Regions from separate parts of the Paenibacillus sp. MMS20-IR301 genome, predicted to be linked through region 3. Evidence: riboswitches for the same ligand, from Rfam matches in the RefSeq annotation. Region 3 holds a riboswitch; each other region holds the start of a gene.
The links. A riboswitch is a leader RNA that binds a small molecule or an ion and turns the genes downstream of it on or off. The one in region 3 is predicted to bind cyclic di-GMP.
Positions count from the first base shown of each region.

Region 1: another riboswitch for cyclic di-GMP. It lies ahead of LOS79_RS26430 (flagellar assembly protein A); the one in region 3 lies ahead of LOS79_RS19780 (PA14 domain-containing protein).
Region 2: another riboswitch for cyclic di-GMP. It lies ahead of LOS79_RS30720 (fibronectin type III domain-containing protein); the one in region 3 lies ahead of LOS79_RS19780 (PA14 domain-containing protein).
Region 4: another riboswitch for cyclic di-GMP. It lies ahead of LOS79_RS23025 (anti-repressor SinI family protein); the one in region 3 lies ahead of LOS79_RS19780 (PA14 domain-containing protein).

Region 1 is NZ_CP135275.1:6,155,805-6,163,727, forward strand. Features, by position in the region: gene LOS79_RS26420 (LysR family transcriptional regulator) at 1-586, opposite strand, end outside; gene LOS79_RS26425 (DMT family transporter) at 683-1,558, shown strand; gene LOS79_RS26430 (flagellar assembly protein A) at 1,644-3,263, opposite strand; cyclic di-GMP riboswitch class I at 3,367-3,460, opposite strand; gene LOS79_RS26435 (FUSC family protein) at 3,757-4,866, opposite strand; gene LOS79_RS26440 (ABC transporter ATP-binding protein) at 5,155-6,279, shown strand; gene LOS79_RS26445 (ABC transporter permease) at 6,269-7,075, shown strand; gene LOS79_RS26450 (ABC transporter permease) at 7,072-7,905, shown strand; gene LOS79_RS26455 (ABC transporter substrate-binding protein) at 7,902-7,923, shown strand, end outside.
Region 2 is NZ_CP135275.1:7,139,500-7,147,422, reverse strand. Features, by position in the region: gene LOS79_RS30725 (VWA domain-containing protein) at 1-1,758, opposite strand, end outside; gene LOS79_RS30720 (fibronectin type III domain-containing protein) at 1,778-5,938, opposite strand; cyclic di-GMP riboswitch class I at 5,991-6,091, opposite strand; gene LOS79_RS30715 (HesB/IscA family protein) at 6,440-6,799, opposite strand; gene mqnE (aminofutalosine synthase MqnE) at 7,177-7,923, shown strand, end outside.
Region 3 is NZ_CP135275.1:4,601,198-4,609,120, forward strand. Features, by position in the region: gene LOS79_RS19775 (glycosyl hydrolase) at 1-319, opposite strand, end outside; gene LOS79_RS19780 (PA14 domain-containing protein) at 533-2,902, opposite strand; cyclic di-GMP riboswitch class I at 2,917-2,997, opposite strand; gene LOS79_RS19785 (sugar phosphate nucleotidyltransferase) at 3,135-4,508, opposite strand; gene LOS79_RS19790 (hypothetical protein) at 4,521-4,886, opposite strand; gene LOS79_RS19795 (UDP-glucose dehydrogenase family protein) at 5,160-6,500, opposite strand; gene LOS79_RS19800 (glycosyltransferase) at 6,505-7,605, opposite strand; gene LOS79_RS19805 (glycosyltransferase family 4 protein) at 7,708-7,923, opposite strand, start outside.
Region 4 is NZ_CP135275.1:5,394,052-5,401,974, reverse strand. Features, by position in the region: gene odhB (2-oxoglutarate dehydrogenase complex dihydrolipoyllysine-residue succinyltransferase) at 1-865, opposite strand, end outside; gene LOS79_RS23030 (2-oxoglutarate dehydrogenase E1 component) at 923-3,787, opposite strand; cyclic di-GMP riboswitch class I at 4,957-5,041, shown strand; gene LOS79_RS23025 (anti-repressor SinI family protein) at 5,071-5,220, shown strand; gene LOS79_RS23020 (helix-turn-helix domain-containing protein) at 5,352-5,696, opposite strand; gene LOS79_RS23015 (TasA family protein) at 5,840-6,451, opposite strand; gene sipW (signal peptidase I SipW) at 6,542-7,126, opposite strand; gene LOS79_RS23005 (hypothetical protein) at 7,128-7,923, opposite strand, start outside.

The DNA.
Region 1 (7,923 bases), 1.6 Mb from region 3:
CCGACCGGCAGAGCAGCATGGGTTCAGTCTCCAGCTCCTGCACTGTAATGGAGGGCTTCTGTGCAAGCGGGTGATTGCCGGGCAGGACAGCATAGAGCTTCTCCCGGAACAGGGGCAGAGCAGCAAATTCCTCCACTGGCGGAATGACTAAGCCGACGTCAATGAATCTGGTATCCAGCCACTCCTTCACCTCGGCTACCGAGCCTTCATGCAGGCTAAGTTCAACTCCCGGGTATTTGGCCGAGATGGCCCGGATAATGGACGGAATGAAATGGGCGGCCGCTACCGGGAAGGCGCCGATGCGGAGCTGCCCCTTCTCCAGTCCCTTCTCGGCAGCAATCTCTTGCTCGATCTTGTTGAAGCCGCCCAGAATGCCGCGGCAGATGACGAGCAGGCGCTCACCGATGCCGGTCAGCTTCAGTCCGCTGCGCCGGTCGCGCAGCAGCAGCTTCACATCCAGCTCAGCCTCAAGCGCTGAGATCGCCCGGCTGACTGCGGGCTGTGTCATATTCAGCTCAAGGCCTGCCTTGGTGAAGCTGCGGCTCTCGGCAATTAAGACAAACAGACGGATTTGCGTATTGTTCATAACGAATCTGGTATGCCCCTCATGAGAATAATTCATTTCAATTATGACTGGTTCTATTGTATCATTTTGAAATAAAACAGAACAAGAGGTGCAGTGATGCAGAAGCGGAAGCAAACCATAGGCTTGTTAGTATTCCTTGTGATTGTCTGGGGCATCAACTGGCCGCTCTCCAAGATTGCCTTAACTTACGCCCCGCCGCTACTGTTCGCGGGAATCCGTACAGTAGCCGCTGGCATTATACTGATTATTGCCGCCCTGCCGAGACGGGGGCAGCTGCATTTCAGACAGCTCTGGCCGGTCTATCTGGTGTCGGCTTTCCTTAGTATTGTCTTCTACTACGGCTTCCAGACGATTGGCCTGCAGTATGTGCCTTCCGGGCTATTCTCGGCCATTGTCTTCCTCCAGCCGGTGCTGCTTGGAATCTTTGCCTGGCTCTGGCTTGGCGAGCGGATGTACGGGCTGAAGATTGCCGGGCTCATCATCGGCTTCCTCGGTGTAGGTTCATTGAGCCTTGGGGGATTCACCGGAAGCATCTCTGCTGCCGGTGTGATTCTGGCTTTAGCCAGTGCGCTTAGCTGGGCACTGGCTACGGTCTATACGAAACGGAATGCGGCGCGGGTGGATATGCTGTGGATGACGGCCATGCAGATTATGATCGGCGGACTGATTCTGCTGGCTGCGGGTTCAGCATCCGAGAGCTGGGGGGATATTACCTGGAGTCCGGCATTTATTGTAAATACGTTATTCATCGCGGTCTTTGTAATCGCGCTGGGGTGGATGGTCTACTTCAAGCTGATCAATGAAGGCGAAGCCGGCAAGGTGGGCTCGTTCACCTTCCTGATTCCGCTGATCTCAATCGGTTCAAGTGTGGTTCTGCTGCATGAGCAGATTACACTGAATCTGGTGATCGGCATGCTGCTGATCGTGGGCAGCATTATTCTGGTCAATGTCAGGCTGGCCAGGACGCACTGACAGAATAAACGGCTGCAGCCCCGCCTGGCGGGACTGCAGCCGTTTATGTTATGTAACAAACTCTGAAAGCCGGTATATTGCGTCATTACAGATGCTGCAGCTCCCGCTGGATCAGCCGGCCGCCGGATTGCTGGACATTGCCCTGTAAGCGGGCAATGTCAATGACAGCATATTCCTCATAGAGCTGCGTAATGCTGTCTGAGAGGTTATGAAGCAGACTGCAGAAGGTGGTGAGGACACTGTCTGTAATGAATTCTGTGAATTGTCCCGGATGAGAGAATACCTCCAGCATATGCTTAAGCCGCTCTGCGCTGAGCTGGAAGGCAGGGTTCATGGAGAGCAGGGCGGACTGCAGATCACTGACCAGAGGATCAATATGGCTGAACTTATCCTCCAGCAGCAGCATAACAACCAGGCCGTATTTAACAGACTGCTGGCGGGATTCCACATTCTTGGCCAACTGACGGGCAGCCTCCTGCAGGGCCGCTGCTTCTGCCGCAAGCAGCTTGGAGAAGCTGTGCAGACGGTTCTGCTCCACTCCGGCCTGACCTGCGTAGAGGCAGGAGTCTATAGCCTCACCGCTTATATATATGCTTCCGGTGGCCGTAATTGTGGATTGCCGGATGCTGCCGTAAATATAGACATTTCCTAACGCTTCAATCCGCAGGGGGCCACTGATGGAAGCCGGAACAATAATGTCACCGGCGAACATAATATCCGTAGACTCCGCTGCCAGCTCTTTGGTGAGCAGGAGGCTTGCCGGCATATCGCAGGTCTGGGCACTGCCGGTGCTGCCGCAGATCCGCGGCCTGCCGGACCGCAGAGCGGCGATGCCTCCGTCCTGAAGGAGCCGGGCAGCCTGTCCCCCTGTGAAAGGGAAATCCTGCGGCGAAGGCGGCGGCAGCACGCTTCCATCTACGTCGAATCCGGGAATTCCTTCTTCGGGCGGCAGCTTGCGGGCAAATGCCTCTCCCTCCCACGCGAAAGGGGCGCCCGGAAACCTGAGGTAATCCAGCAGGCTTGCTGTTTCCGCGGCTTCTTGCTCAAGCAGCATTCCGTTTCCTGCATGCGTATGCTCCGGAAGAGACAATACCAGCCGTGATGCCCTGCCGGGCCGGGGGGCTCTTCCTTCGGCAATACAGACGGGAAGATATGTAGGGTTGTCCAGCTCTGCGTACAGGGCAGGAATATTAAGATTACGCAGTATAACAGGGTTGTCCAGAGCAGAGAGAATCTTTTCTATGGTGAGCGTGGACAGCAGCATTGCCCGGTTAGGCTCAGCCCGGACTGCAGCCTCGAAGGAGGCGGGGCAATTAACCAGATTCCAGGCATACTTCTCCACGCGGTATAAAGTGGAATGCACCTTGAGCTTATCAGGAGAGACGGTAATCTGATACTGCGGCTTCTCGCAGATCTCCCAGGTAATATGATCTGCCGAGGTCACCTCGGTAGGTTCCGTTATCGTCTTCCAGTTGAGCTTCAGAACTACAGGGGGAACCGCTGAGATTCTGGCGGGCTTGCCGCCAAGCAGCGGCGGGGTGACAAAGACCTGATTGTTCTGCACAAGAATAATTCCGTTCTTATCTCCGTTGGTCCCGCTGGGGGCCAGGCCTTCTGCAGAGAATGAATCCAGGAAGCCGTTACGTTCAAGCATCAGGGATTCCATGAATTCAAACCGGGATGGATCAATGAACTGCTGGGGCATGTTCTTAACCTCGCTTTTCGTATAATCAATGGCATTCGTACAGAAAAGAGCATCATAAAGCCCGGGAACGCCTTCTTGGCCGCAGCTGGCTTACGTGGTCTCTATTGGCAGCCTGGCGACCGTAAACGCGGCATATCTGCGCTTTTAGGCCCATGGCTTTGCGTCCTAACCTTTCGGAAAGTTTGCCTTTAGAAATAGATCAATGATATACACTCAGCATGAGGCAATTTCGAATCGACTGTTATCGACAAAAAAGATCATAACTGGTTTCTGGGTGTAACAGAAACTTCTGCAAACAAGCTTAATTCTAGTACTTAAGAAGCTATTTTTCAACTCAATTCTGCCAATTTATTAATAATCTTAAAATATGCATTGCCAGGGCGCAAAAAAATAGGCTTTACCAGAGCTTACAGCATATAGGAGATTTGGTTATAATGGTAACGGTATCCAGTGAAATCCCGGCTGAATGTAAAAAAAGGGACACCCCCCAAGCTTATAGCTTATGAGAGAGTCCCTTTTGCAGAAAGCGCACAGCGCGCGCTGTATTGGCCTTGGCCGGCTGGGCGGCAGCTGAGACTGCCGCGTAATCAGCACGTTCAATCTCTTCAAGAATCCGGTTCAGATGGGAGAAGACTGCCCCGAGATCACGGAATGCGGCGAGCGGGCACTCCCCCTGCAGTTCAGCGAACCAGGCCAGCTGTACATCACGGGCACGGCGCAGGCTCTCTGGAAGGGAGCGTCCGCACTCAGCATCTGACAGTGTCCGGGTACCGTATAAAGCAATGCAGTCCGCAGTAGCCGTCACAACCTCAATCATCCAGTCTGCTGCAGCATAATGTGCCGGCAGCAGAGCGATCTCCTCGGCAATACCCTTAACGTATGCGTGTATCCTGCCGAGATGGGATGTGGCCTGTGATAAAGCACCCAGCTCTTTGCGGCACGGGAAATGGGACAGCGTGTAATGCAGCTCCTTCTGCAGCCGGTCACTCTTTGCCAGCAGCTCACCGGACTGCTTAAGCGCTGCAGGGGCTGATGCGGTACCCCGGCTGCCGGCGGTCAGGCCGCTTAAGGCATCAGACAGAAGGAGACTGCCTTCAAGTGCCAAGCTCTTGACCTTGACGAACCCTTTGGGCGGAACGATAATCATATTTATGGCTAAGGCGATCAGCACGCCGATTAGCGTTTCGGCGACTCTCCAGACAATATACCCATCATGATAGAAGGTAAGCGCCAGAACGGAGGTTACGCCGACCTGCGACACAGCCTGGATATTAATCCGGCACGCGGTGGCTACGCCTATGCCGAGCAGCAGCATCAGCAGAATGGAGAGCGCGCCTACATCGAAGAAGCGGCCGACAATCAGGCTGACGATCCCGCCGAGCACAATGCCCAGCAGCCGGTAGGCGCCTTTTTCGAGGGAAGCTTTAACACTGCTCTGGGTAATCAGAATTGCCGCCAGCGGTGCAAAGTACAGATAATGGTCCCCGTAAAGGCTGTGCACCGCCACCCAGGAGAGTGAAGCAGCGAGCGTAATGCGTATCATATAAAGCGATAATCCGTATTTTTCAAGGCGGTCCTGTAACCCCTCGTTCATTGATTTCATCTTCTTTCATAAAAGTGAGAAAATTAACATGATTTTCAGCCGTTTTCATTATAGCACCCCCAAACGTGCCTGACCGGCTTCAGTTTTTACGAACTTGTTAAGTTTCACGGACTAATTTTTACATTGTAAACTATCGCATATAAAGGATTATTCCTTTATGCTATATATATTGAAGTCTGTCGAACCAGAGGAGGAAATGTCGCTTATCACCGCATGGCATGCTGCCTGGACGGATTGTCTCCCGCAGGAAGCGGGTAAAATAGGTTGTACTACATAAGGTAAGGGAGGTTGTTAGCTATAGCTACCCCGGAAGGCACTATCATTTCATTTGATCAGGTAATTAAGCAATATGACGACGAAGAGGCAGTATTAAAAGGCGTAAGCTTCGAAATTGAACGCGGCAAATTCTATACACTGCTGGGCCCCTCGGGCTGCGGAAAGACGACCATACTGCGGCTCATCGCCGGTTTTGCCGAGCCGACTGAAGGTTCCATTTATCTGAACGGCAAAGTCATCAATCATATTCCCGCTAACGAGCGGCAGGTAAATACGGTTTTTCAGGATTATGCTTTGTTCCCGCATCTGAACGTATTTGAGAATGTAGCTTTCGGACTGCGGATCAAGAAGCTGAAGAAGGATGTCATTACGCAAAAGGTGCAGGAAGCGCTGCGCTTCGTCAACCTGGTCGGCTATGAGCAGCGGGCCATTAATGAAATGTCCGGCGGACAAAGGCAACGTGTGGCAATTGCCCGGGCAATTGTCAATGAGCCGCAGGTATTGCTGCTGGACGAGCCGCTGTCGGCGCTGGATCTTAAGCTGCGTACGGAGATGCAATATATTTTGCGGGAGATGCAGCAGCGGCTGGGCATCACCTTTATTTTCGTTACCCATGACCAGGAAGAGGCGCTGGCGATGTCTGACTGGATCTTCGTCATGAACGGCGGCAAGATTGAGCAGAGCGGTACGCCTAATGATATCTACGATGAGCCGATTAACCGGTTCGTGGCCGATTTCATCGGGGAGTCGAACATTGTGCCGGGCGTGATGATTGAAGACTATGTGGTGGAATTTAACGGCCACCGGTTCGAGTGTGTCGATGCCGGCCTGAAGCCGAACGAAGCGGTGGAAATCGTAATCCGCCCTGAGGATCTGGAGATTGCGACGGTGGAAGCCGGTAAGCTGCAGGTGCGTGTGGATTCCCAGCTGTTCCGCGGAGTGCACTACGAGATCAGCTGTTATGACGGCTCCGGCCACGAATGGCTGGTCCATTCTACGCGCAAGGCGGAGGTAGGCAGCGAGATCGGCCTGTATTTTGATCCGGAAGCCATTCATGTTATGCGGTTCGGTGAAACGGAGGAAGAGTTCGACAAACGTCTGGAGGCTTACGGCGAGGTGGAGAGCGATGAAGAGTAAGGGCAAGTCGTATTACCTCATCCCGTACTACCTGTGGATTGCCTTATTCGTTATTGCACCGGTGCTGCTGGTTATCTATTACTCCCTGTTCGATCTCGACGGGAAGCTGACGCTGGATAACTACGTTAATTTCTTCACGCCGGTCTATATGAGAATGATGCTGAACTCCTTCTGGTATGCCTTCCTGATCACCCTGTTCTCGCTGCTGGTGGCTTATCCGGCGGCGTATCTGCTGACGCGCACAAAGCATAAGCAGCTTTGGCTGCTGCTGATTATTTTGCCGACATGGATCAATCTGCTGCTGAAAACCTATGCCTTCATCGGCATCTTCGGCACCTTTGGCCCGGTGAACAATTTCTTTGACTTGGTTGGAATAGGTGAACAGCAGATACTCTTTACAGGCTTCAGCTTTGTGTTCGTATCGGTTTATATTTTCATCCCGTTCATGATTCTGCCGATCTTCAGCGCACTGGATGAGATGAATCTGTCGCTGGTGGATGCAGCGCGTGATCTGGGCGCCTCCGGCTGGACGACGTTCCGGCGGGTGGTATTCCCGCTCACCATCTCCGGCGTACGCTCCGGCTGCATGGCAGTGTTCATCCCGGCACTGTCGCTGTTCATGATTACTCGCCTGATTGCCGGCAACCGGGTTATTACGCTCGGTACCGCCATTGAGCAGCACTTCCTCGTCACGCAGGATTGGGGTATGGGCTCTACGGTAGCGGTGTTCCTGATCGCCATTATGGCACTGTTCATGATTCTTACGGGCAGCTCGCGGAAGGGGGTGCGCGGGTGAGAAGCAAGAATAAAAACGGGATAGCGAATATCTATCTGGTGCTGGTCTTCGTTGTCCTGTACGCGCCGATCTTCTACCTGATGTACTACTCGTTCAACAGCGGCGGCACGATGCATGAATTCGAGGGGTTCACGCTCGACTATTACCGCGAGGTTGTCGGGGACACCCGGCTGATGATTATTATGATTAACACCCTGGTGATTGCGCTTCTGTCTTCGGCGATTGCAACAGTAATTGCTGTCATCGGAGCACTGGCGATCCAGCATGTCCGCAGCCGCCGGGCCAAGAATACGCTGCTCTCGCTGAACAATGTGCTGATTGTCAGCCCGGATGTCATTATCGGAGCCTCGTTCCTGATTCTGTTCACCATTGTCGGAATCAAGCTGGGCTTCACCTCCGTTCTGCTCTCGCATGTGGCGTTCAGCATTCCGATCGCCGTTATTATGATTCTGCCGCATCTGCAGGAGATGAGCCCGACGCTGACCGATGCAGCCCGTGACCTTGGGGCTACCCGCCGCGATGTGCTTACGAAGGTTATTCTGCCGATTATCAAGCCGGGGATCTTCAGCGGGTTCTTCATGGCCCTGACCTATTCCCTGGATGATTTCGCGGTCACCTTCTTCGTAACGGGCAACGGCTACTCTACGCTGTCTGTTGAGATTTATTCGCGGGCACGGCAGGGGGTTTCGCTGTCGATCAACGCGCTGTCGACGCTGATCTTCCTCTTCACCATACTGCTGGTAATCGGTTATTACTACCTCAACCAGCGTAAGAACAAACCAATGATGCATACCGCAGAACCGGTTGCCGAAGCGGGGGTGCCTAGATGAAGCAGCTGATCAATACTT
Region 2 (7,923 bases), 2.5 Mb from region 3:
CAGGTCCCAGCCGAGGGTCACCTGCCTCTGGCTGGGCAGCGTGAAGAGCTGTCCCGGAATGGCCGGAGGATCGGGCAGCGTCAGCTTTGTTACTAGCGTACTCCAGTTCCCTGTTCCGCCTGAATTCCGCACCCGGACCCTGTAGGTATGCTGTGTATTGGGCGACAAGCCATTATGTATAAACGTACTAGACGTACCATTGCTGATTACCGTGCCGTCTGCTTCTACATCGTAGCCCAAAGCATTCGGTACTGCGGGCCATGTTAGCTTAATCCACTGCTGCGACACGTCTGGCGTAATACCCGCGGGTGCAGACGCTAAGGTTGTTCCGCTGACTGCCGCCCCATAAGCGGTCTCCAGACCCTCGCTATTCCTGGCCTTGGCTTGAAAGCTGTAGCCGGTATTCGCGCTTAGTCCGCTGACCGCCAGACTCTTGCCGTCCAGTGTCAGCCAGGCAGGAGAACCCACCAGTGTCCCGGACGAGCTTACATAAGAAGAACCGGACTGAATGACATACTTCACTCCTGAAGCATTCCAATCATTCACCACCAGCTTAAGTGTGGTTTCACCCGTAGTTTGCACCGATACAGCAGGGATTTGGGCTTTCGTATGCATATTTTGCTCTTTTACAGAAATATGTCCCGCCTTGTCCCTGGCTTCAAACTTAGTGTAATAGGATGTATTAGGAGACAAGCCGCCTACGCTATAACCGGGTGCTGTTGTCCAGCCGCTGCTCTGGCTTCCGATCGTATACCGGTAAGGTGCACTTTCCAGCCCTGAGCCTGTATCCGAAGCCGACCCGGTAATTTGTATTTGGGAGTCTGTTGAGCTTACTTCTATACTGCCAAGCAAGGGATTGGATTTATCAACGAAGATGGACACAACATCCTGTACGGTTGCTGAACTGTCGCTGACTGTGAAGCGGAGCGTATGTGCCCCTTCTGATATCGCCCCCATGTTAGCCGCACTGAAGGAAACTATCTGGGCGGTAGCCGTATTGGTTACTGACTTCTCTTCCCGGGCCCAGGGTTCGGAATCGAGATAGTAACGGAGAGTCAAAAGCTCATTATCCAAGTCGGCTACCTTAAGTGCGGGTATGAACGAGCCCTCACTAATGAGTTGTCCACCGTAAGGAGAAACAATCTCCATCGTAGGGATTTTCTGAATCTGTTGAAAGATAGTCGTCAAATTTTGATTGAAATTGCTGTACAGATCTAAATAAAGCCCGCCGGTGGCGTTAGAAAGCTGCTCAAACTGCCATTTTATAGACTCTACACCTATAGAAGTAAGTTTAATGTTATTGCTGACAAGCTGGCTTTTCACACTATCTGTAGTGTTGTACATAGATAGCGACTTAATCTCTTCATCACCAATCAAGATGAAATACTTCGTCGAATTCACATCAAATGCGTAATAGTCCATTGCTTTTTTGATCGCATCCAGACCGACCTCATCACCTCCGTCGATAACGATACTGCTCAAATATTGCTTGAACACATTAACATTAGAAGTGAAATCATAAGTTGTAGTCTCATATTCATAAGTTACAAGTCCTAAACGAAAATCTATACCTTGGTTATTCAATTGGTTACAAAAGGCATTAATATTATCCTGAACATTTGTAATCGAACCGCCCATACTTCCTGAACGGTCAATAATGAACACAATGTCCACCTTGCTGTTGGCATGAGCAGGGGATGGAAGGATAACTGTTGTGCATATTAGGCACAGGCATAACAGCCATATTATTTTTTTCATCTATGTTTCTCCTTTAGCCTTACTCTATCTTGTAAGTCACTTTAGTAAGCTCATTCGTGCGGGCCGACAATTTGATCGTATTCATAACCGTCTTCCCTGTGCTTTGAATGGTATAGACGATTCTTCCAGGCTCATAACTGGTGATAACGATAGGAGTTCCGGATATTGCCCCAGCGGCTGTCTCAAGTTCCGGCGTCTCCGCCCGGAGATCAATAACCTCCAGATCCTCAGCACTGTAGGTGACCGTAACCTTGCGCTCTGTCAGCCCCGATTTCTGCGGAACAATAATGACAAAATTAAATTGGCTGTCCTTCTCCGGCTGGATGGTTAAGGCCGGGGTAGTGACCTTCTTCAGCTTGTCGGTCCAATCACTGCTCGCACCGGAATTCCGTGCCCTTACACGGTAATTATGCATTGTGTTAGGCTCCAGGCCGAGATGCTTATACTCTGTGACTGTGATATCAGTGATAATTTTGCCGTCAACCTCCAGATCGTACAGAGCCGCCCCTTCCACACTATCCCAAGATAATTCGATAGAATTTATAGTTGCCACACCTGTGAAATTCTGCGGTACTCCTGGAGCAGTAACACTGGTAATTGTCGTTGTCCAGTCACTCCATTCTCCCATCACCTGGCTGTTCTTCGCCCGGATCCGGTAGGTATGCTTTGTGTTGGATGACAGTTTGCTGTCCGTGAAGCTGAGCTTTGCTCCGTTATCTATCGTTTTGCCGTCAGCTTCAATCTCATAACCTGTTGCTCCTATAACAGCATCCCAGGATAACGTAATCTGATCACTCAGTGCTTTCACCTTAATATTCCCGGGAATGCCCAGAATCGTAGATTTGGTAAGTGCACTGCTCCATTCTCCAAGGCTCTCTCCATATTTGCCCCTAACCCTGTAGACATGCCATGAATACGGCTCTAATCCTGTATGCTCATAGCTGGTCATTTGACCGTTGTCAATGATTTCTCCATCGACCAGAAGATCATAACCCGTCGCCCCTTCCACCTTGTCCCACGAAAGCTTAATGCTGCTATTGTAGGCAACTGCTGTAAGGTTCTCAGGTTTACCAAAAACTGTTTTTGCAGATACCTCTCTGCTCCACTCTCCTGTACCTCCGGCATTTCTCGCTCTGATTCTATAACTGTGAGTGGAGAACGGCTTAAGCCCGCTGTGAATATAGCTGTTATCCAAACCGCCATGAACTACCGTACCATCCACCTCTATATCGTAGCCTGTTGCACCTGGCACCGGATCCCAGGTTAATGTAATCTCGCTGCTGGTTGCAGTGCTTCGTACATTATTGGGAACCCCTGCATGGGTTGTATATACAATCAGGGAGGTCCATTCCCCTGCCGCCTGTTGATTTTTGGCCCGGACCCGGTAAGTATGTTCAGAATTCAAGCTTAGTTCCGTATGGTTATATTCTGTATCCGTTCCGTTATCTATGATGCTTCCATCTACTTCTATGTCATATCCCGATGCTCCCTTAACCGTATCCCAGGTAACACGGATAGCACTTCCTTCCACGGTGGCGCTAAGATTCCGGGGAATGCCAGGCGTAGTGTATACAGTAATCTTACTGCTCCAATCACTTATTCCATTCTCGTTGTGTGCTCTTACTCTATATTCATGGATGCTGTTCGGCTCCAGGCCGTTGTGCGAATAGGAGGTTTCTGTAATATTCTCAATCTGCGTCCCATCAGCCTCTACATCATAGGCAATGGCTCCGGAGACAGCATCCCACTGCAGTGCAATTGACTGATCTGCAGCAGTACCTGACAGATTACCCGGGGCAGCCACAATAGTAGACTTGGCTATAATCCCGCTCCAGGCTCCCGGACCGCTGCTGTTTACAGCCCGTATACGGAAGATTTTTTGCATATTCGGGATTAGTTGATCTTCCAGATAGCTTGTAACATTTCCAATATTCTGAATGCTGTTATTCACCTCCACCTCATAGCTGGTTGCTCCAATAACAGGCTCCCAATTCAGTGTTATAGAATTACTCGTTGAGGCCATGCTGATATTCTGAGGGACAGCGGGAAGCGTCCAATAAGGAGTTAGCAGTGACCATTCTCCCTTTATATCTTCACTATTCGCCCGGACTCTGTAGGTATGCTCCGTACCGGGACTAAGATGATCCGCCACATAACCGGTTTCAGGCCCGAGCGGCGAAATTTCACCATCTATCTCCACTTCATATCCATCCGCATTGAACTGGGCAGGCCACTGTAAGGTGATGGCCGTAGCGGCTGGAATTGGAATAGGCTCGGGAATTCCGAATGGACGTAAATAGACAGACGGCACTGCCTCCCTGGACTGTTTGTCGCTTTCCCAGAACAGGTTCGCCTGCGGATTTCCCTGATCGTTTGCGTATTCCATTCTCAGATCATATTTTACTCCGGCCTGCAGTTGAACAAGTCCTTGACCGGTATTGTTCTGAGCATTCCACTTATCGACGAGCAGCTGATTATCTACCCATAGCCGGACCCCGCCGCCGGTATTAACAGAGAAGGTATATAGACCGGAATACTTAGGCTGTACTTGCCCGGTCCATCTGACTGAGAAATGCTGATTGGCAATACCGGATACCGGAAGCACTGGTTGTCCCGACAAGAAGACGGACTCATCCAGCTTCACAGCTTTTTGCCCGGTAAAGTTGTTGCCGCTGAAATATTCCGCTTTCAGACCCGATAGGACATATTTCAGCAGGGTCTGCCCTTCCGTACCATTTCCTGTATGAATCTGCGGTCTTTGATTGGTAATCAGATTGCCGCCTACAGCAAACAAGCCTCCCGTAGTAATATTCAAATTATTATTTACACTGACGTTATCACGAACAAACAAATCGCCTTTCTTAACATTCAGATTAGCTAATAGATTATTAGAGACGATCTCTCCTGCCGACATCTCTTCTTCTATGTTCATGGTTACATTAGTGTTGATATTCATATTGCCCTGTACCAGTACACGTTTGGCCTCAATCTGAAGGGTTCCTCCGTTATAAGTCAGTGAGCCGGCATACAGTTCATTATCCACATGGAACTTTAAGTTATTATTCAGTTGAAAAGCCCCCTGTACCCACAGATTTCCATCCGGTACAGTATTGCTGCTATTCATGATTTGAACAGTCAAGGGTGCATTCGCATTAAGCCCGCCGCGCAGAATTAATGATCCATAGACTGTGATAGTTAAATTCTGATTCGAATTGATCCCGTCAACGATGAGGATTACCGGCTTATCCGGACTTCCGAAGGTAACGCTCGCTTCCAGATTTAAGTGTCCGGATCTGATGACAGCAGGACTCTGTGTTTCTGAGAGAATCTTCTGCTGTATAGCAGCAGCATCTGATCCGTTCACCACAGTTGCAGCATGCTCATACTGCTGTACCTGCTCGCTGATGCCTGCAACCTGTTCACTCATGTGCCGGGAGATTTCTTCCCGTAATCCATTTACATATGTATACGGCGGTGCACTATGTACATTTATCATTGTGCCGGACATTAGAACCTTGTTCCCGGCAATCTTGTTCTGCTCAGCGGGAAGTCCGATCCTCGGAGGTGAAATTACCGGAGTAAACATATTCACCAGTGTAATCTCTACCGTATTCAGTGCCGTCTCTACATCTGGACCGTCAATCTGGCTCACTGTAAGTTTCCCGTCTGTGACTGTTACAATCTTTGACCGGGTCGCATGCTCTCCAGCCTTCAGGTTCATATCGCTCCAAAATTCCGTTCCTTCCACAGCAAGTGCATTCTTACTGTCATATACAGCATCCCCTACTGTTACAGCTACTTCATAATTACCGTTATCCACCTGAATCTCCCACTCTCCACCAGGGCTGATTCGCGTTAACGTGTCATGAATATTGTCACTGTATGTACTTTCTGTTGCAGATACGTTGTTATATGAATCCCGGTATGTACTTCTTGTTACTGTTGCCGTAGTGTGATCCTTATTCCAGCCATACTCATGACCATTCCTTGCAGCATAGATGTCCCCATAGTCAGCTATATATCCCGCAGGAACTGAACCATGAAGGGGCTGAAAATGAATTTTCAATGTATCCCCCTGAGCCAAAACTTTCATTGCTGTCCCCCCTATGAAGGACGTCCCCAGCTGGCTTACCAGCAGCAGACACAGCAGCTTAACCAGAAATTTTTTGTTCCTGCCCATAAATTCCCTCCACTCCATTCTTCAAACAAAAAAACGCAAAAAAACCACCGGAAAAAGCGGCCCGGCTGCCATAATCCAGCATCGTGAGATGCAGTAATGTAAGGCCCGTGGCTTTGCGTCCCTGACTTTCGTACAGGTTTGCCTTTGGTAATTCAAATAGTCTTTATTGCGAATAACATTACATAACTCTATATACAATCTATTCTCTGCATGGTAATAATACCCTAAAGTTATAAAGGAAGATATCGTCGTTATTGTGAACATTGTCGTATTTTATCTATTTTTTCAATAAAAACATGAAAACTTACGAAAAACGGATGCAAAACCCGGGAATTTCGCATGTTATGCAGAAGTGCGCATATTTCCATTTCAAAATTGGTCTCTTCAAAACCCTGCTGCTCCATAAAAAAACCTCCCGAATTTGTGCTGAGCATCAACACAATTTCAGGAGGTAATTTATCATTGTATAACATTAATTTCAGAAGTTGTCGAACTTGCCTATCAGCAAGGCTCCGCTGCCGGATTGCCCGCCTCTTCCTTCGTACGGAACGACGAACCACAGCCGCAGGTGGCGCTGGCGTTCGGGTTATTGATGGTGAAGCCGCCCGTCATGCCCGATTCCTCGAAGTCGATCTCAAGGCCGTTCAGGTAACGGATATCATCTTTACTTACGATAACCTTAAGGCCTGCAACATCCATGTACACATCCTGCTCAGTCTCGTTGTCGTCGAAGCCCATAGCGTAGGAGAAGCCGCTGCAGCCCCCCTCTGTTACGCCCAGGCGGAGAAACATATCCGGCACTTCCTGTTCAGCCAGCATAGCTTTCAATTGTACTGCTGCAGTATCACTGATTGTAATCATGATTGTCCTCCTCTAATTGAAATGGTTCAGCCTCTTCTAACGCCCTTGTATCAAGCAGCCTTCAGGCTGTAAGTAACAATCTAACGATTCAGCTAAGAAACGGGTAAATATGAGGTATATCCTAGCTTTATTCTGATTTAAACTAAGTATACTCCACTATTCCCTTACCCTCAAGTCACAAACACTCTCCGGATTTGCGCTTTACAGCGGATTATCCTGTCTTTGCCAGCGGTTGCTCACCCCCCGGGAGAGGTTTATAATAGGTAAAGCGCTATACGCAAAAATTCGGAAATTTGTCACGGAGACCGTTTCCGGCTTAGTTTTTAGCACAAGATTCTGCGATGCATTCGCCTCGCCTACCTTCAGGAGGAAATCATATGTCTACTATTATAACACCACACATGGATGCCCGGATGGCGAACATCATTGAGAAGGTCCGCGGCGGAGAAAGATTAAATTTGGAAGATGGCGTTTATTTATATGAGAGCAACGATTTGTTAACGATCGGACAGCTGGCGGGAGAGGTTAACCAGCGTAAAAACGGCAATAAAGTTTATTTTATTGAAAATATGAGCCTCTACTTCACCAATGTCTGCGAATCCCGCTGCGCCTTCTGCAATTTCCGCAAGGATGAGGGCGAAGAAGGCGCCTATACCCTTTCCGGCCAGGAAATGGTGCAATATGTCGAGCAGCATATCCATCCCGGCGTGCGGGAGTTCCATATTGTCGGGGGTCATAATGATCATGTACCCTTCCAGTATTATGTTGATTCACTAAGAGCCTTACATGAGCGCTTCCCTGAAGTTACGCTTAAGGCTTATACTGCCGCTGAAATCGACTTCTTCACCCGCATCAGCGGGCTCAGCATCCGCGAGGTGCTGGAGCAGCTGCGCGCTGCCGGACTGAAGACACTCACCGGAGGCGGGGCTGAGATCCTGTCTGACCAGTACCGCAAAAAAATGCGTGTCGACAAAGCGAATGTCGAGGAATATCTGGAGGTTCACCGGACAGCGCATCAGATGGGGATGAAGACCCATACCACGATGCTGTACGGCTCCATTGAGTCCCGCGAGGACCGCATCCGCCATATGCTGCAAATCCGCGAGCTGCAGGACGAAACAGGC
Region 3 (7,923 bases):
CGTAGCCATGCAGAACGGCATACTGTCCGCTGGCATTTTTGAGTTTATTGTTGAATTCATCAGGACTTTCCAGGTAATCATGCTGGCCGGAGATCATGGACTTGCCGCCCAGATCAATCAGGTAGCTTAACAGCGAAGCAGCCTCTTCTGAGGCAGAGGGATTAATCGGAGTAACAGCTGCGGCAGGAGTTGCGGCGGGAGCCGTGTCCATGACACGGGTTACGGGAAGGCTCCGCACCTCGGACCATGGCAACAGCGTGAGAATAAAAATAATGGGAAGCAAAGTTGTATACAGCTGGTACTTACGGTAAGTGTTCAATGTAATCTCCTTCCTCCAGCCTCTGCTGCCGCCATAGCTCCGGGAGATTGTGCCTCTTATGCAGACCGCTTCCGTTCTGCCCGGAGATCTATAGCTCAGTAGCCCTGCTGAACAGCAGGGCTATCAAGAGTGGACTATATTAGGATTTAATATTGTAACGTCTTAACCAGTATCAGCGCCAAGCATGACTACAGCCGTTGAGCCCGCGTAATCTTAGGAAGCAGACGGGAGAAACAGAGCGCTGGCCGGAACCGTTCCTTTGGTTTGGCTCGGACTGGACCACATCAGGCGCGCATTCGCATCCCCTTGGTTCTCGTAATACTCCACCTGGATATCATACAGCATCCCGGCAGTCAGACTGATGCTTCCCGTGCGTTCTGTTCCGCTCTGCTTCGTCCAGCTGTCGATCACAAGCTCGCCGTTAATTCGCACGCGGATACCATCATCGGAAGTGGTATAGATCTGATAAGTCTCTGTATAGAGCGGTTTGATCTTGCCGCTCCAGCGGACAGAGAAGAAATCTATGCCAATTGCCGCATCCGGTGTACCCTGCCGCCAATTGAAATCAAGTGCTGCATCGGTACGTACCACTGCCGGGGCACCTGACAGCGTCATATTATTGAAATATTCCGCGTAAAGCCCGTTAGCGGGGGGCGCCTCAACCACAACCTGCTGCGGCGCTGCTGTCGGTGTTGGTGCCGCTGTCGGTGTTGGCGTTGGTGCCGCTGTCGGCGTTGCTATCGGCGTTGGCGTTGGTGCCGCTGTCGGCGTTGCTGTCGGCACCGGTGTTGCTGTCAGTGTCGGCGTCGGTGCTGTCGTTGGTGTTGATACTGGTGACGGCGTTGCTGTCGGTACAGCCGCAGCCGGAGCTGCGGATAGAGCCTTATCAGCAGCAACCGCTGAATTTGGCATATACAATGCGCTGGCCGGCACAGTTGCTTTTGCTTGACTGGCGCTCTGCCACATCAGACGAATATTGGCATCGCCTGCATTCTCGTAATATTCCACCTTGATGTCATACAGTTGGCCTGCCTTCAGGGCTATGCTTCCTGTACGCTCTGTTCCGCTCTGCTTAGTCCAGCTGTCAATGACAGCTGTGCCGTCAACATAGACACGGATCCCGTCATCAGAGGTTGTGATGATCTGATAGGTTTCACTGTATGCCGGCTTAATCTGGCCGGTCCAGCGGATTGAGAAGTTATCCACGCCAAGCGCGGCATCCGGCGACCCCTGACGCCAGTTGAAATTCAGCAGATCGTCATTGCGTACCAGCACCGGTGTGCCGGAGAGGGTCATATTCTTGAAATATTCTCCGCGCAGGCCATTCTGGAGCGGTGCCTGCACTGAATCACTGACAGGTACAATTGTTGGAACAGGCATTGGTGTTGCTGTCGGTGACGGCACCGGTGTCGCTGTCGGTGACGGCGTTGGTGTCGCTGTCGGTGACGGCGTTGGTGTCGCTGTCGGTGACGGCGTCGGTGTTGCTGTCGGTAACGGCGTTGGTGTCGCTGTCGGTGACGGCGTTGGAGTTGCTGCCGCTGCTGCCTTGTACTGATCCTTGGTTAATGTGTAGCTGTCGCCCATGAAGCCTTTAATAGTAGCATCACTATTATTTTCATACAGCATTTTTCCCCAGGTCATCATATATACCCAGTTCTTCTGGGAGAGCTGCAGCTTCTGTGTGCTTGGCATTTCCCCGTTCTCGCCAATGGCAATAGGTTTGCCGTTCGCCAGGCTAAGCAGGCCGTCATAGTATTTATTCATATAGTCGTTATCATATATATCTGCTGCGAGCACATCCACCTTGTCTGCTCCCGGATAAGTCAGTGCGTAAGGATCAGACCAGGCATTCGGTGCATTAGGATTCCAGACCCACAGCAGGTTGTTTAATTGATGAACGTTTACGAAACGGTCATACATAATATTCCATAATTTAGCGAAGTTATTTTTCTTCCCCCACCAGAACCAGTCACCGTTCATTTCATGATAAGGTCTCCAGAGTACAGGAACCCCTGCATCCTTCAGGCTTTTCAGCGAAACGGCCACCTTGTCCAGGTCTGCAATCAGGGCCGTATACTGCGTCGTACCCGGAGTAACATATTTATTGAACTCTTCCTGGCTCAGGCTCTTCTGCACATTGGACCACAGATAAGGGGTGCCGGGCAGGTTCTCGTGAAAAGTCATAGCCACGATGCCCCCGCTTTTATACCAGCTGATTGCGCTGTTCACTACATTTCTGCGTTGTGCCGCTGCGGTGCTTTCCGATTGGCCGCTGATAACACCCAGCTCATAACCGTGAAGGGCTGCGTACTGGCCGCTGGTTCCCTTCAGCTTATTGCTGAATTCATCCGGGCTCTCCAGATAGTCGTGCTGTCCTGTAATGATGCCTTTACCTGTGATGGAATACAGATCACTGAGTAGTTTGACTGCTTCTGCCGATGCCGACGGGTTAACAGGCGCCTTGGAGCTGGAAGCCGCTTCAGCAGTTGAAGCCAGCCCGCCCAGGGCTGCAGGTATTGCAGACACAAACAAGGCCAGTGACAGCACAGTGCACAGCAAACGGGACTTACGGTAAGTTTTCAAAATTTCCTCTTCCTTTCGGTAGCCAGGCTGCCACTCTTGCGAAGGCCCTATAGCTTTGCGTCCCTATCTTTCGATTAGGTTTGCCTTTGTCGTTTTGGAAGGATGAATCCCTCTTACCGTAAGTATCGTCGCTATTTATTTTTAATTTAGAGCAAAAATAAAAATTTCTTAATAAATAGTGCTAAATACCTGTTTTGATTTTGTTACAATTGGTTAAATAGATTAATTAGGCCTACGAGATAAACTGGTGTAAAGCTATATCCTCCCAGTCCAGAGTGATGCGGATATTATCTTCCTCCACCAGTTCAGAGCCGCTCTGCACCTCAATAAATTCCACATCTGTAAGTGCCAGGATTGCATGCTTGGTACCTTCCGGTATCCGTACAACATCCCCTGCCTTTACCTTATGCATCTTTTCGTTAATGACAATGCTTGCCTCACCGCTGACAAACGTCCAGATTTCACTGCGTTTGTGATGCAACTGATAGCTGATATTTTTACCTTCGTTAATGAAAATCCGCTTCGTCAGCACTTCATTGCCTTCATCATACTTCACATAATCGATTACCTTGTAGTGGCCCCAGCGACGCTCTTCGTACATCGGTCTTTGTTCAAAAGTTTTCAGTACCTCCTTGATCCGCGGGCTCTCCGCCTTGTGCGTAACCAGGATACCGTCCGGGCTGGCAGCGATAATCAGATCCTTCGCCCCGATTACTGTAATCGGAATATCCAGCTCATTGATAAGGCTGGTACCCTCGGAATCTGCCGTCACGAACCCTTTGCCGACATGATTACTGGTCATCTCCTCGGTCAGGGTATTCCAGGTGCCCAGGTCTTTCCAGAATCCGGCGTACGGCTGAACTACGATATTCTCCTCTTTCTCGACCACTTCATAATCGAAGCTGATCGAGGACAGCAGTTTGTACTGCTTTTGCAGCTCCTCATAGTTCAGCGGGAGGCCTTTGCGCTGCAGAATATCCAGCAGATACCCGAGCCGGAAAGCGAAGACACCGCAGTTCCAGAGTGCATTCCGGCTGATCAGCTCCTCTGCCTGCCTGCGGTCCGGCTTCTCCTGGAAGTGGCTCACCTGCAGATACCCGCTCTCGCCTGCTGCGGCGCTGGTAGGAATAATATAGCCGTATTTCTCGGAGGCGTGCTCCGGTACTACGCCCATGAGCGCCAGATTCGCACCGCTCTCAAGCATCGTACTCTCCAGCTGCAGCACCGTATCGAAAAAGGATGATTCCACATAAGGGTCGACGGGCAGAATCGCCACGGTCTCTGCCGGTGAAACACCGGCGATGGAATACAGATAAGCGGCCGTCAGCGCAATGGCGGGGAAGGTATCCCGGCGCTCCGGCTCCACGATAATCGGCACCTCGCCGCCGAGCTGACTCTGAATCATCTCCACCTGGCTGCGGCCGGTTGCGAGATAGGATGACTCCGCTATCCCGGCCTCCTGCAATTGTCTCCACACCCGCTGAACCATCGATTCCGGTTCACCTGCCGGGCTTTCCAGTACCTTCAGAAATTGCTTCGAACGTGAGTCATTCGAGAGCGGCCAGAGCCGCTTGCCTGAACCGCCTGATAAAAGTACTAGTTTCATAGTGAACCCTCCTTATGTGTGTGACGCGTGAATATCGGATTGTTGCTTGGGAGTTTCCTCATAATGGATAGTGGCTACGGTGTAGAAGTAAATGCCCGCGCTGCCGCTTCGCAGCTTATAAGCAAATCTGCATCCGGTAGAATTAGGGGGCACTTTTACCTCTATTTCACGCATTTGGCCCGCATCCGGTGAAATTAGGGGCACTTTTACCTCTATTTCACGCATTTGGCCCGCATTTGGTGAAATTAGGGGCACTTTTGCTCCTATTTCACGCATTTGGCCCGCATCCGGCGGAATTAGGGGCACTTTTGCTCCTATTTCACGCATTTGGCCTGCATCCGGCGAAATTAGGGGCACTTTTGCTCCTATTTCACGCATTTAGCCCGCATCCGGCGGAATTAAGGGTACTTTTACCTCTATTTCTCCCATTCAGCTCACTCTCGGCGGAAATAGAGGGATTTTTACCTTTAATTCCTTAATAAAGCCCACTTTTGGCGGGATTAGAGGGATTTTTACCTTTAATTGCACCATTCAGCCCATTTTCAGCTGAAATAGAGGGATTTTTCACTTTATTTCTCCCATTCAGCCCACTTTCGGCGGAAATAGAGGGATTTTCACCTTTATTCCCCCATACAGCCCGCACCGGCGGAATTACACCGCCCCGGCAACGCTGGCGGAGAAGCCGCTAAGTCCACCCATCTGCGGGCGGCCGACGGAATGGTACTCCAGGCCGGTGCCCTCAATCTGCTCTTTGGTGTAGACGTTGCGGCCGTCGATCAATATCGGGCGGCGCATACTGTCCGCCAGCTGGTGCAGGTCGATATCCTTGAACTGGCCCCAGTCGGTCAGGAGGCAGACTGCGTCACTGCCCTCGGCCGCCTCTTCCGCCAGCCCGCACCAGCGCAGCTGCGGATGATCATACCCGCTGCGGAAGTTATCGGCAGCGATGGGATCATACAGCTTCACGATGGCGCCTTCAGCGACCAGCGCCTCGACGATTTCCCGGGCCGGTGCCTCACGGACATCATCCGTGTTCGGCTTGAACGCCAGCCCCCAGATGCCGATTACGGCGCCGCGCAGGCTGCCCAGCGACTCATGCAGCTTCGAGATGATCATGAACCGCTGGCCTTTATTAACCTCAACTACGGATTTCAGCAGCTTGAATTCATAATCCACGTTACCGGCGATCTGGATCAGCGCATTCGTATCCTTCGGGAAACAGGAGCCGCCGTACCCGATACCGGCCTGCAGGAAGGAGGATCCGATTCTCCGGTCCATTCCCATGCCCTCAGCCACTTCGGTTACATCCGCTCCCACTTTTTCACAAATGTTGGCAATTTCGTTTATGAACGATATTTTGGTAGCCAGGAAAGCATTGGAAGCATATTTAATCATCTCGGCGCTGCGGATATCGGTTACGAACACATTGTCCGTGAAGCCCTGGTGAAGCTGGCGCATGGTCTGCTCAAGCTGCGGGTTATCGAGTCCGATTACAATCCGGTCGGGGTGAAGCGTATCGCGGATCGCAGAGCCTTCACGAAGGAATTCAGGAGCGGAGACAATATCGAAGGGGTGATTCGTATGGGAGGCAATCAGCTTGCGGATTCGCTCGTTGGTGCCGACGGGAACGGTTGACTTGGTCATAATAATCTTGTAGCCTTCCATCGCTTCGGCAATCTCTACGGCTGCCCCCTCGATATACTGCAAATCGGCTTCGCCGCCCGGCAGGGAAGGTGTACCTACAGCAAGGATGACAATATCAGAGCGTCTGACCGAATCCTTAAGATCCGCCGAGAAGGATAATCTTCCCTCCCGGAGATTCATCTCAATTAAGGCCTCAATACCCGGTTCATAGATCGGGGATTCCATCCGGTTCAGCTTTTCGATTTTCTGCTCATCCTTATCCACACAGATGACATGATTTCCGTTAAGCGTGAAGCATACGCCTGAGACGAGTCCAACATAACCGGTACCGATTACTGCGAGTTTCATACAATCATCCTCCTTTTAGGAAATTGACGTAGGCCTGTTCCACATATTGCTTGAACTGAACCATAAACGCCTGCTCATCGAATTTGCGTGCATGGCCCATAATCTGGCTGATATCCCAGTCATGGGATTCGGCCTCCTCAATGGCCTGGAGCAGATCATCAACTTCCTGATGCTGGAAAAAAACCCCGTTCACATAAGGAACGATCGTATCCAGCGCCCCTCCCGCCTGATAGGCGATGACCGGACGGCCTGCAGCGTTTGCCTCCAGCGGTGTGATACCGAAATCTTCTTCTCCGGGAAAAATAAAGGCCCGGCACTGAGACATCAGCCCCGTTACTTCTTCATCCTCCAGCCGGCCCAGAAAGGAGATATTCTCTTTCGCCATCCCCTCCAGACGTTTACGGTCGGGACCGTCTCCGACGATATACAGCTTCACACCGTTACGGTTGAACGCCTCCACCGCCAGATCGATCCGCTTGTAGGATACCAGCCGGGAGACGATCAGATAATAATCCCCAATCGTGGGTGAACTGGTGAAGCGGGCCGTATTGATCGGCGGAAAAATCACATCGGAATCGCGGTGGTAATAATTCTGAATCCGCTTCTTCACGACTGAGGAGTTGGCCACAAACTGGTTTACATTTTTGGAAGTCCGCTGATCCCAGTTCTTCAACCGCTGCATATACAGCTTGAGCAGTCTTTTGAAGATGCCGGAATTGGACTGCCGCTCCATATACGTGTCATAATCCCAGGCGAACCGCATCGGAGTATGGCAGTAACAGAGATGGAAGGTAGACTCGGGCACCTGGATGCTTTTCATAAAAGCACTGCTGGAGCTAAGGACGATATCATACCCGCTGAAGTCCAGATCGCGGACGGCCATCGGATAGAGCGGCAGCACCCCTTTGAAATTCTTCTTCACGCCCGGAATTTTCTGCAGCCAGGAGGCCCGGATATCCGCATCTTTGAGGTTATCGGTCAGGCGGCTGCCGTTAAACACCGTTGTGAAGATCGGAGCATCCGGATACATGTGATGAAAGACCTCCACCACTCTTTCTGCTCCGCCCATTTGGATTAAGTAATCGTGCGCTATCGCAATTTTCATGTGAATCATCCTCAAAGTTTTATGGAGCAGCATCATCAAGCAGTGAGCGCATGAAGTGAGCGGATGTTGATGCAAGCCTTAAGCGTTATCCAAGAAAGAAAATCAGGTAACCGCCAGCAGACCTTTGTAGTAAGCAACGATATCCTTGACTGTATTCTCGATGACAAAATGCTCTTTCACCCTTTTCATTCCATGATCCGCCATCCGTCTGCGCTCTTCGGGATGGTCCAGCATCCAGGTGATGGATTCGGCAAGTACAGCGGCATCTCCAGGCTGAATCAGCAGCCCGGTTACGCCAGGAACAACAATTTCCACCGG
Region 4 (7,923 bases), 790 kb from region 3:
TGCCGATGTCGTAATACTTCTTCAGCAGGAGATCCTCACCGTCGATCTCGGCATTCAGCAGCGGATAAGCCTTGAGCGCGCCGATTACGGCTTTGGTGAAGAAGGACATGAAGCCGAGTCCGACATCATGCTTCTCCTTGAAGGCATCCTTGCGGCGCTTGCGGATGTCGAGAATCGCGGTCATGTCCACCTCGTTGAAGGTGGTCAGCATCGCGGCCGTCTGCTGCGCTTCGACGAGGCGGCTGGCGATCGTCAGCCGCCGCCGCGACATGCGCTTGCGCTCGGTGGCTTTGCCATCCTCAGCGTGCGGTGCCTTGCCCGCTGCCTGCAGCGCGGGCTTCACCGGCTCCGGCCGTGCCGGCGCCGGAGCGGCAGGCGCAGCGGCCTGCGGCACGGCTGCGCCATGCCCGTTCACATCGGCCTGGGCAATCCGGCCGATGGGGTCGCGGGGACTGACCTCGCCGAGGTCGATGCCCCGCTCCCGGGCCAGCTTGCGCGCCCCCGGCGAGGCCAGGGCCGCAGTGCCCCCGGCCGCAGCTTCGGCGGCTGGGGCGGTTACGGCAGCGGCAGGCTCAGCCGCTGCTGCAGGTGCAGGCGCTGACGGCGCTGCGCCGTCAGCGTCCAGCCCGGCGGGGCTGCCGATAATGCCGATGGCTTCGCCAACGGCAACGTTCTCGCCCGCCTGGCGCAGGATGGAGGAGATTACGCCATCCTCCTCCGCACTGATCTCCAGATTGACCTTATCGGTCTCAAGCTCCGCGAGCACATCACCCTGGCCGACAGTGTCGCCCTCTTTCACCAGCCATTTGTAGATGGTTCCCTCGGAAATGGATTCGCCCAGATCGGGTACTTTAATTTCGGACACAGGCCGTTACCTCCCCAAATATAGTGAATTACGTTATTATGAGTCCGCCTCCTGCGTTCAGGAGGACGGTACAGGTGCTTGTATAGGGGCATTTAACTTCAGGGCTTCCCTAACGATGCGCCGCTGCTCGAAGCTGTGTACATCCGCATAGCCGCTGGCCGGGCTGGAGCGCTCCGGACGGCCGATGTACTGGACCGCCTGCTGCGGGGCGATAGCCCGCAGGCGGGGTTCGGCATAGCTCCAGCCGCCCATATTCTTCGGTTCCTCCTGCACCCAGACGATCTCCTCCAGGGAGCCGAAGCTGCTGAGATAGGTGCCAAGCTCACGTTCCGGGAACGGATACAGCTGCTCCAGGCGGAGAATATGGAGCCAGGAGAAGTCCTGGCCGCGCGCTCCCTCAAGCTCAGCCTGCAGGTCGATAGCGACCTTGCCGCTGCACACGACGAGGCGCTTGACCTCGCCGGGATTCTTGCCAAGCAGCGGCTCGGGCAGCACCGGCTGGAAGGTGCCGGAGGCGAGGTCTGCTCCGGCTGAGGTGCTGCGCGGATTGCGGATCAGACTCTTCGGTGCCATGATAACCAGCGGCCGGGCATCCCCCTGGCCGCACAGGGCAGCCTGGCGGCGCAGCAGGTGGAAATACTGGGCGGCGGAGGTCAGGTTCGCGACAGTCCAGTTCTCCTCTGCAGACAGCTGCAGAAAACGCTCCAGCCTGCCGCTCGAGTGCTCCGGCCCCTGGCCTTCATAGCCATGAGGGAGCAGGATGGTAAGATTGCTGCGCTGTGTCCATTTGGCCCGGCCGGCGGCGATGAACTGGTCTATAATGACCTGGGCGGCATTGGCGAAATCGCCGTACTGCGCTTCCCAGAGCACGAAGGTCTCCGGTGCAAAAACATTATAGCCATATTCATAGCCGAGTACAGAGGCTTCCGACAGCGGGCTGTTGTAGACGCCGAAGGAGGCGCGGGAATTCGTCAGCTGATGCAGCGGAGAGAAAAGTTCACCGCTCTCACTGTCATGGAGGACCAGATGCCGGTGGGCAAAGGTGCCGCGCTGTGAATCCTGGCCGCTGAGCCGGATCGGAGTGCCGTCCTTCAGGATGGTGGCGAAGGCCAGCGTTTCGGCGAGCGCCCAGTCGACCCGTTCACCGTCATTCAGGGAATCCTTGCGGCGCTTCAGAATCCGCTCCAGCTTCGGATAGACTGTGAAGCCATCCGGAACGCTAAGCAGCTCACGGTTGATCTCCTGCAGACTGGACAGCGGAACTGCTGTCATGCGCTGAGGCGGAGAAGATGTGTCCAGGGCTACGGAGGCTTTGGATTCCGCGCTCTTCTGTTTGCCTTCCTTCATCTGGTCGAAGGCCTGCTGCAGCACCTGATCGGCATCCGTAATCATCCGCTGCACATCCTCCGCGGTAACCACCTTCTCGCGCTGCAGCCGTTCAGCGTATACCCGGTAGACTGTAGGATGACTGCGGACCTTGCTGTAGACCAGCGGCTGGGTAGTATCCGGATCATCCATTTCGTTATGGCCGTGGCGGCGGTAGCCGATCAGATCAATCAGGAAATCCTTCTTGAACTGGTGGCGGTAAGCACTGGCCAGCCGGACGGCAGCAATGCAGGCTTCCGGATCATCTGCATTAACATGCACCACCGGAATCTCATAGCCTTTGGCAAGGTCACTGGCATAGTGGGTGGAGCGGGAATCTTCACTTTCCGTAGTGAAGCCGATCCGGTTATTGACGATAATATGCACAGTACCGCCGTTTTGATAACCTTGCAGTTTGCCGATATTAAGAGTTTCAGCAACAATACCTTCGCCCGGAAAAGCGGCGTCGCCGTGCATCAGTACAGCCATCGCCTTATTCGTATTCAGCTTAGGCAAGCCCGGAGCACTGCGTTCCTCCTGTGCTGCGCGTGTGAAGCCTTCTACTACAGGATTAACGAACTCCAGATGGCTCGGGTTGTTGGCGAGCGTAATCCGGGTGCGCACGGTTTCGCCCTCACGGACAGCCCGGTCAGCTCCCAGATGGTATTTCACATCGCCGGTCCAGCCATAGTTAATCCCCATGGAGCCTTCGGACGGGAACAGCTCCTTGTTCGGCGAGTGGTGGAATTCCGAGAAAATAATATCATAAGGTTTGCCCAGAATATGGGCAAGCACGTTTAGTCTTCCGCGGTGAGCCATCCCCATAAGAATATGTTCAGCGCCGTCATGGGCGGCAGCCCGTACAATCTCATCCAGCATAGGGACAAGGGCATCATTGCCTTCCAGGCTGAAGCGCTTCTGGCCGACGAATGTCTTATGCAGGAAGGTCTCGAACTGCTCTACCTGAATCAGCCGCTTCAGCAGCTCCTTGCGTTCTGCATTGTTCAAGGGAGCCGGTGAGGTGGTCGATTCAGCCTGGCTGTTAAGCCAGCGCAGCTCACGTTCATCATGCACATGCCCGAACTCATAGGCAATAGTCTGCGTGTATGCCTGGCGCATCCGGTGAACGGCATCCATGGCAGTATGCACGCCCTCCGGGGCATTCTCCCAGATCAGCGATGCGGGCAGGGCATTCAGGTCTTCGCGGGTGAGCTCGTAAGTCTCAATCTCCAGCCATTTCGCCATCGGGTTGCTGCTCCGCTCCAGCGGATCAATATCCGCAGCCATATGACCGTAGATCCGGATGTTGGCCATCAGCTTGGAGGCCTTTACGGCCTTTCTGAGCCACTCGGTATCCCCGGAAATTGCCGGTGGAGGCGTCTTGTCGGTCTCAGGGGCGAGCGGAGGCGGACCGGATACAGTGAACAGATCACGGTAGTGAGGCTCGACGGAAGCCGGGTTGTGGACGAATTGCTCATATTTCTCCTGGATGTAGCCCAGGTTGGGGCCGTAGTATTTGCTCCAGACGGAATGGGTATAGGGCTCTTTGATGGCCATGAATAGGTCCTCCTAACGGATAAACTCCACACGCGGCATACAAGTGTGCCACCAGGCGGAGCTGCAATGTTTGCGGTTTCATTCTCACCATTATTGTGCTACTTTCCGGCAGGGTAATCAATTCATACTTTCGGGCAATCCGTTCGCAAAACGGTATGATTCAACATGAGATTCATACGGAACAATCATAAATCTTATAGGCAAGGCCGGAGTAAAGAAAAATGCTATATAGATTGTACTAAAATACTTTAGAAAACCTGAATTACAGAATGTTCACCATAAACAGCGGTAATCAGCAAAAAATTTGGAAATAACGGCGGCCGGAAGTCCAAAACTCATCTTTAAGCGGAAAATCATGTACAATGAGCTGCCGCGCGCAGGTAAATGGGTTGAATGTACCCACCATTAAAAAATGCAGCCAGCCACGCAACGGTTGTTCAAGGGACCAGCTTAGCGTTACGGACATGAGAGACGTTAAGCCTGCAGAAAGCTACCTGAGTGCCGGACCTTAAGGACATCAGCGCCGTTATTTCACCGGAAAAGTGGATTTTGCCTATGAAAAGCGGCGGATAAGGGCCGTCATGTCCGTAAGCCCGCCCCAATGGCCTTTTTCGAGCGAACAAAGGCTGTGGTGTCCGTATGCGTCAGATTGGGAGTGTATTTGAACCAGACAGAGGGGATTGACCCTCTATAACTTGCTCCAACACCACGCTTGGCTTCCTTAGTGGGAGCGAAGGCCAGCAATCGTGTACAATAAGCTGTCGCGCGGATAGAAGGTGAATACAATAGAATGAATTTCGGCCGTTCAGCAAGAAGCTCTTTGGGCATTCCTGTATCCTAAATCAACAGGTAGCTTTCCAGTTCAAACTATAAAAAATAAAAATAAAATTTTTAAGAATTTTTGTAGTTGCAAAACATAAAATTGGGTAATTACTCTTATATTGTGTCACGGAAGCGAAGTCTATAATAACTATATTTAAACGGAATGAGGGCGCTTGAAATAAAAATGGGAATATTTATACAAGCTGTAGGCAATTTCAGCTAAGGTTCTTCACAACTTAACATAAAAAAATTCCAGATATCGACACACTTTTCGTTAAAGTTCTTGTATAATGTTATTGCGGAGAACGGTTTCATTGATTTTATCCAGATCCTTTCAAAACAAAGGGTCCAGTAAAGGGTAAACCTGCTGAAAGGCAGGGGCACAAAGTCTCGGATCTAAAGTAGAAATACTATGATGGCCGGACTGCCTGGGGACGAGAAAAATTCTAGGAGGAGATTTCTTGGATCAGTCCAACCAGGGGAATGATGAGCTTCAGGCAGTTGATCTGGATTTAGAATGGGTATATCTGCTCATGGCTGCTAAGCGGGCCGGTATCCAGGCGGATGAGATCCGCCGTTTTTTTAATGAGAAGGCACTTCAGGCGATGTAGGATAACCAGTCTTGCAGGGATACATACAGAAAAGGGCACAGCGATTAGAACGCTGTGCCCTTTTCTGTATTCCCGGGCAGGGGCATAACCGGGTGCAGCGGACCGCGCCTGGCTTTACCGGATCATTCTGTTCAATTATCCTTCTGGTCCAGCCGCCATTTCTGGTAATCAAGAAATTCCTTAAATTCACGCTTGCTTATACCGGAAGCCATAGCCTCCTGAACCAGGCTGAACCATTCTCCGTCCAGAGCCGGTTCTTCGGTCTCAGCGAGTCCGCCATACAGCAAAACATGAATGGATACCTGAAGCGCGTCAGCAATCTTTTCGATAAATTGAATGGAGGGGTTGGATTGAATATTCCGTTCCACATTGCTTAAGTATGATTTCGCCACGTCAGCCTTGTCCGCCAGTTCGGATAGAGAATAACCCTTCTCCTGACGAAGCCTATGGATGCGGCTTCCCATATTATCTGACATGATTACAACGCCCTCCGTACTTTTTGACACTAGTATAACAAAAATTCGCAAAACCGACAAAAATCATGCGGGCGGGAGAAAAAGCAGTATACCTTGACCGTTGCCGGCTTCAGATATACTGCTTTTAGACAACGCATCAGTTCTTAGTAGGCTTTCTTAGCACCTTGTTTAGCTTCGAAATCCCAGATCAGTTTGATTTTATCTTTCTGGAAATAGTTCTGTGCTTCGCCGGAATCCACGAATTCAAACTGTACTGTGAAGCTGTCCTCCGTACCGGCTTTGATGCCGTCAGCTTCAGTGAAGAGCTGCTCAATGAAAGTTCCGGTGTTATCTACAAGATCCGGGGTGATATTCTTCAGATCAGCGAGTGTAGTCTCATAGACCACTGTCGGTGAAGTGAGGGTCGCTTTGTCTTTATTCACGAGGAATTTCACTTTAATGAACTTATTCAGGTCAACGCCATTGTTGTCGCCGAGCGTATCGGTTACCTCTGAAGTCGTTTTGAGCTTGATTGAACCGATATCAAGGGTGCCGGAGTTTTTCAGTTTGAAGTTCTTAGTTACAGTATCGCCCGGCTTCAGGTTGGAAATATCAACGATGACAGAAGGATCCGAAGTCAGATCGAGTGTACCTGCTGCGAAAGTTGCTGTGCTCTGTGCAGTGTCGCTGAAGTAAGCGAAGGTTCCTCCGCCGATTAAAGACAAACCAAGTGCAGCCGATGCAACGCCAAGACCCAAAGTTTTCTTGATACCCATTAATAATTCCTCCTCTAATTGTTTGAGATTAGTTGTAGGCAGCGCCTATATATTTGTATCTTCCGGTTCGTAAACGGAAGGTAACAACAATTATTGCGGTGTTTCGGGTGCGGAAGGAGCGGATAGTGCCGCGTTTTTCTTTTCAAGTGCACTCAGCGCTTTCCACGAACTGTAGAGTGCATAGAACAGCAGCATCAGGCCCGGCACAATCATAAGGATTATACTGCCGGCTTTGGAGACGGCGAAGTTCATGGCATACCCGACATACGGGATAGTGGTTCCGGTGTACTGTGCGACAACATTGGCCGAGCTGACAGGATTCATGTCAGGAGCATCATTGTTATCACCTTTTGTGCGGTATAGAGCCTCACCGGTTGCAGAATTAAGTGTGGCTTCAACGATCCGGTGGGTAATCAGAATATTGTCCTCGCTTCTGAAGGTGATGACATCCCCCTTCTGGAACCGGTTCATATCTCCGCCAGGCTTCAGGGCTACAATCGAACCGGTCTGGATGCCTGGCTCCATGGAGCCGGAGAGCACGGTTTTGATTTCATACCCGAAGAAGGAAGGCTCACCGCCGGAGCTCTTGGATACGACTACGGCTGCTACCAGCAGGATGAAGATCAGGAGCATAGCTGTAGAGAGCAGGTTACTAATCCATTTTCTAATCTTCATGTTAATCTCCGCCTTTGTCTTGTTGGGAGTTAGAGAGATCTGGTGCAGGTTCTGGCTCAGGTACAGGGCTTGCCGTGGCTTGCGGTTCCTGTGCCGTGGCTTCAGTTAATTCAGGTGCCGGTGTTGCGGCAGGTTCTGGCTGCCCGCTTCCGGCCGGATCCGGGAGGTCTGTGACTTCGCCCGGTTTGTCTGCGGAAGTGTCTTCTGGTTTAGTCCCGTCCTCAGGCTTGGCAGCAGCCTTCTCCTCGGCCTCCGCCTTTTCTTTGGCCTCCGCCGCCTTCTGCTTCTCCAGAGCCTGCTTCGCTTCTTCATCTTTCTTCGCCTGTTCCGCGAGACGCGCCTGCTCCTCCTCTTCCAGGCGTACGCTGCGGGTCTCGCTGATCAGCTGCTGCTGGCTGCCGATTTCCGCTATGCTGGAAGCCGCACTGTCTTTCAGGCTAAGCAGTGAGGAATTAAGACTGTTGTAAGTGGAGAGCAGAGTGCCTGATATATTATCCTCCGGCAGAGTGGCCGTGACCGGGAAGATGAACCGCTGTGAAACCGCCTCCTGGCTGAAACCAAGGGGACCATAGACCAAGTCGCTGACGGTCAGGGAATAAGCTGTATCCGGATCATGCAGTGACTGCAGGTACTGGATAATTCCGTTTAATGAAGCGGTCAATGTTTCTGACAGCACGTCGCTCTGCGAGAGGCTGCTCTGGAATTCGCTGAAGAACTGATCATCAGTAATTTCAAGACAATAAGGATCAAGGTTGTTCATATATCCTCCGATTACCGCGAGTCCTGCGGCTGCAGCG